2 regions of the Vallitalea maricola genome follow, and region 1 is predicted to be linked to the other one. Evidence: riboswitches for the same ligand, from Rfam matches in the RefSeq annotation. Region 1 holds a riboswitch; the other holds the start of a gene.

Evidence for each region. Region 1 has a riboswitch for glycine ahead of AACQ14_RS14655 (alanine/glycine:cation symporter family protein). Riboswitches for the same ligand answer to the same signal wherever they lie in the genome.
Region 2: linked by a shared signal. The riboswitch ahead of gcvT (glycine cleavage system aminomethyltransferase GcvT) and the one ahead of AACQ14_RS14655 (alanine/glycine:cation symporter family protein) in region 1 are both predicted to bind glycine.

Annotation. Positions count from the first base shown of each region.
Region 1 covers NZ_BTPU01000050.1:18,063-20,487, reverse strand. Annotated here, with positions in the region: gene AACQ14_RS14655 (alanine/glycine:cation symporter family protein) at 1-1,000, opposite strand, end outside; glycine riboswitch at 1,157-1,250, opposite strand; gene AACQ14_RS14650 (hypothetical protein) at 1,369-2,025, opposite strand; gene AACQ14_RS14645 (nitroreductase family protein) at 2,412-2,425, shown strand, end outside.
Region 2 covers NZ_BTPU01000017.1:40,192-42,616, reverse strand. Annotated here, with positions in the region: gene gcvH (glycine cleavage system protein GcvH) at 1-77, opposite strand, end outside; gene gcvT (glycine cleavage system aminomethyltransferase GcvT) at 149-1,255, opposite strand; glycine riboswitch at 1,645-1,719, opposite strand; glycine riboswitch at 1,723-1,823, opposite strand; gene AACQ14_RS05655 (glycoside hydrolase family 38 N-terminal domain-containing protein) at 1,999-2,425, opposite strand, start outside.

The sequences.
Region 1 (2,425 bases):
CTGCGAATTCTGATTTGAATGCCCCTGTCATAACCAATGATATACCTGTCATAGTACATATTATGATAGTATCAAAAAAAGTACCTGTCATAGATATAAGACCTTGTTTAACACATGAATCAGTTTTAGCTGCTGCAGCTGCTATTGGAGCTGACCCAAGTCCTGACTCATTGGAGAATACTCCTCTTGATATTCCGTTCTGAATAGCTTTCATAACTGTTGTACCTAAGAATCCACCTGCCGCCGCCATAGGTGTAAAAGCACTATTAATAATCAATGAGACTGCACTTGGTACTGATTCTATATTAAATATAATTATTGTAAGAGAAGCAATTATGTATAAAACAGCCATAACAGGAACAATGAATTCACACACACCTGAAATACTTTTTATTCCACCTAGTGTTACGAAAGTTACTAGCAATGTCAATACAACTGCTGTCACTGCTACAGGAACATTAAAAGTAATCTTCACAGCAGTTGTTATAGAATTTATCTGTGTGAATGTCCCTATACCAAAGAATGCAACACCAATACCAAATATAGCAAAAAGTTTAGCAAGAAATTTATTCCCTAGTCCTTTTTCTATATAATACATTGGTCCACCTGACATCTGACCATTCTCATCTATTACCCTGTATTTTACTGCTAACAGGGATTCAGCGTATTTAGTTGCCATACCAAAAAATGCAGCAATCCACATCCAGAAAAGTGCTCCTGGACCTCCTGCTTTTATAGCTGTTGCAACCCCGACAATATTACCAGTACCTATGGTCGCTGCTAAAGCAGTACATAAGGCAGCAAAACTAGATACATCACCATCAGCCTTATCATCTTTATCTTTTCCAAATAAATATTTCAGTGCTAGAGGCAGCTTAAAAACCTGTATGATTCCTAGCCTAATCGTTAGATATAATCCTGTTCCAACTAATAGTATAAGTAGTGGTGGTCCCCAAACCACACTATCAATTCTCTTAAATATTTCAATCATTGTATCCATCCAAAATCCTCCGTCTTTAATAATTTATGTCTTGTTATAGAAAAATATAGTATCTTTTTACAATAAAAAAAGCCAATGGTATGATTCCATGGCTTATTAATAAAAAAAGCCAAATCATATGATTTGACCTCTGGTTACAAAATATATTCTATAGTGAATATATCCTCTGTCCTTTTACCTGAGAGTTTCACTAATCATTCATTAGTTTTCCCCTTCGGTGCTCATTAAGAGTCTCTCCAGAGGTTCGTCCAAAAGCGGTCGATAATTCTTCCGCAATCTTCATCCGAACATATTTACTTTTACATACATATTATAACAGCATTTCTCATTTTGTAAATATAAAATTTTTAACAATTATAGAATATGTACTATGCTATAGTTTTTATATATGTCATCAATAATTGAACACCTACAGCTAATACAAGTGAACATACAGCTGTTATAGGTTTTACAGCACGTTCAGAAACATTTAATATCTTACCTTTTTTGTCTGCTTTTGCAATTAACATTATGATGAAGGCATTAACCAAGTTATTGATTATCAAGAATTTTAACAGATATTCTTGTGGACCTTTACTAATCATTCTAGATGGAATACCAATATTGAATAGAATCACTGCATCTAAAAAGTATATGATTCTCCAAGAAAAACCTGCTAATAATGCACTAGAAAATCCTATTTCCTTGTTTTTCTTAACACTCCATGCTACTAAAGCCATTACACTCAATCCTTCTAAAACTATAGCGAATGCTGGATTAATAACTTTTACTGGATGTGAGATAGGCATAAATAAATTGACTAATTTAATGATACCTGCTATCAAACTTGAATAAAAGATCACTGAAAAATTATTACTCTTCTTATAGGCTTTACGTAGAATACAATACCCTATAGGAAACATAACACAACCACTAATACCAATGGTACTTAAATTCAATAGATAACCAAGTGTGGCCTCTGTTATACCCCAAATTCCTCCAAAAAACAAAGCATAAATTAATGTACTTTTTAATTTGCCTTTCATTTTTAACACCCTCCAATAAATTTCATAATATTAAATTAATATATGAATATCAATTATATATTTTATATTTATTATATCACTTAATTTTGTTTTGTTCAATTATTTCAACATATTTTGCAATACGCCATTTATTATTATATTTTTAATAAAATGCGTATAATTATTAGCTGTTTTGAAAAAATACTTAATAATTAGTTGTCATTACTGAAAAAGACTAATAATTTTAATGCGACATTTTTCTTGCCGTATACATAGTTTATTTTTTACTATATAATATAAACAACTCAACTTTCTAATCATTATAGTATTAAGCATGATAACATATTTTTGGTGTAGAAGTTGAATAGCTGATATTTATGATAAATGAAGAAAGGAATATATGATATATGAATAATCTAGA
Region 2 (2,425 bases), on a different contig from region 1:
CCTATTATTGCAGTATTCCCATCTACTTTAACCCATTCATGATTTTTAGTGTAATAATAATCTTCCATAATTTTCATTGTTAATTCCTCCTAAATTTATTTTATATTATTTAGTGTAGATATAAACAAGGCATAGCCTCTTTTGTTAACTATTTGGAATAATTTTTCTTGTAGAATTTTTTGCTTACTACCTTAGCTGGTACTTGTTTTTTCCTGATCTTAACACTTACATCTGTACCCATTTTTGTATAATCTATATCAATTAAACCAAGAGCTACAGTTTTACCTACTGATGGTGATTGATAACCTGTAGTAACAACCCCTATCTTATCTCCTTCAGGTGATAAAATATCATAACCATGTCTAGCTATACCTTTTCCAAGTAATTCAATACCCACAAGTTTTCTTGATAGTCCTTGCTCTTTTTGTTTAATCAACACATCTTTACCTATAAAATCTGTATCTAATTTTACAAAATATCCTAAAGATGCTTCTAATGGAGTTATGTCTTTATCTATTTCATTTCCATATAAAGGTAATGCAACCTCGAATCTAAGTGTATCCCTGCAACCTAACCCAGCAGGTTTTAATCCTTCATCTTTACCAGCTTCCATTATTGCTTCCCATATATTGACTATATTGTCTAGAGAAGTATATATTTCAAAACCATCTTCTCCTGTATATCCTGTTCTTGATACAATACATTTGTTATTATTGACTAACACGTTCTCATTGAATCTAAAAAATGTGATTGCCTGTAAATCAGTGTCTGTCAATTTTTGGAGTATTTCTTGTGCTTTTGGTCCTTGTAGTGCAACTTCTGCTACATCATCGCTAATATTTTCTAAATCAACATCAAATGAACCTTTTTGCTCTACCATCCAATTGTAGTCTTTTTCAATATTGCTTGCATTAATGACAAGGAGGTAGTCAGTGGTATTATATTTATAGACTAACAAGTCATCTACTACACCACCGTTTTCATAGCACATAAGTGTATACATAACTCCATTATCAGTAATAACTGATATATCGTTGGTAACTAGATTCTGTATGTATTTTTCTGCCTCTTCTCCCTTAACTGTAACTTCGCCCATATGACTTACGTCAAACATCCCTGCATTATTTCTTACAGCATTATGCTCTTCAAGAATACTCTCATAATATAATGGAAGTTCAAAACCTGCGAAATCAACTATATTTCCATTATATTTCTTATGAGTATTGTATAAAGCTGTTCTTTTACTTTGTTCCATATGTAAACCTCCCTAATCTATATATTGAACTTAAGCATCTATACACCCAATTTAAATAAGCTCAATATATTTTTCTTGATTTCATAAGTCTAATAGATATAAATAATTGCCGCTATATAACAATTATTTAATTGGACTTATATAGAATATATTAGTATTATGATTTAAAAACCATATAGCATAACAGTCGTTCAGATAGTATAGGGGAATATTTCGTCAGCTAATTAAACGTCCATGTTTAAAAAGCTGAGTTCGCCGTCCTGGCTCACTGCTCCATATTCCCCTATACTATCTTCGCTCGGTAATCTAGCCATACCTTTTAAGCATTATTGGATAGTATAATTAAATATAAAAAAGGATAAGAGAGCATTTTAATGTAAATGCCTCTTATCCTGTATTTTTACCTGAGAGATTCTATCATTAAGATATTGCTCCTTCGGTGCTTTCAAAAAGCTTTCCAGAATTCCCATCCAATTACGATCCTTTTGCCTGAAAGATTCTATAGAAATATGGCTATTTCTATGTTGCTTCTTCGGCTCCTTAAATAGGTATCTCTCGCAATTTTCCCATAGGATTCATTATTTAATTATTCTTTTAATCATATTATATACTAATATATATGTTAATGAGTTTAATAAGTTACACTCATCATTTATAACTTCATATTAATGTATTATCAGAAATTTTTCAAGTGTTTTTATAAAATATATTAATAAATATTAATAAAAGCAAACACCTGATCGCTAATCATTAATCATAAAGGTGATTATACCAAAACTTTCATCTTTCATTCTATTAAAGCTTTCTCGTGCATTAGTTGTTTCAACAAGGTCTAGAGTATAGCAGTATTCAGTTATACCTGATAAATCCATTTTGAAATTAGTTTCCCATGTATTGTTCATAATCCATGAGTACACATCTCTTTTATTGTTCTCTTCCTTGTTGTCACAAAGAACTATTGGATGATGTTTTAATTCTCCCATATATATAAGTGGTGTGTCTTTTGTTTGGATTAAGATAGTATTCTTGTCTGATTCATATATCAAGCCATTATCAACAAGATAATATTCCATACAAGTACCTGGAATCTGATCGATACCTGGTCTCATGACAGCATCACTTTTATCAATATATTTTGTTGCATCAAGATTATCAAGTGTTAATGGTAGA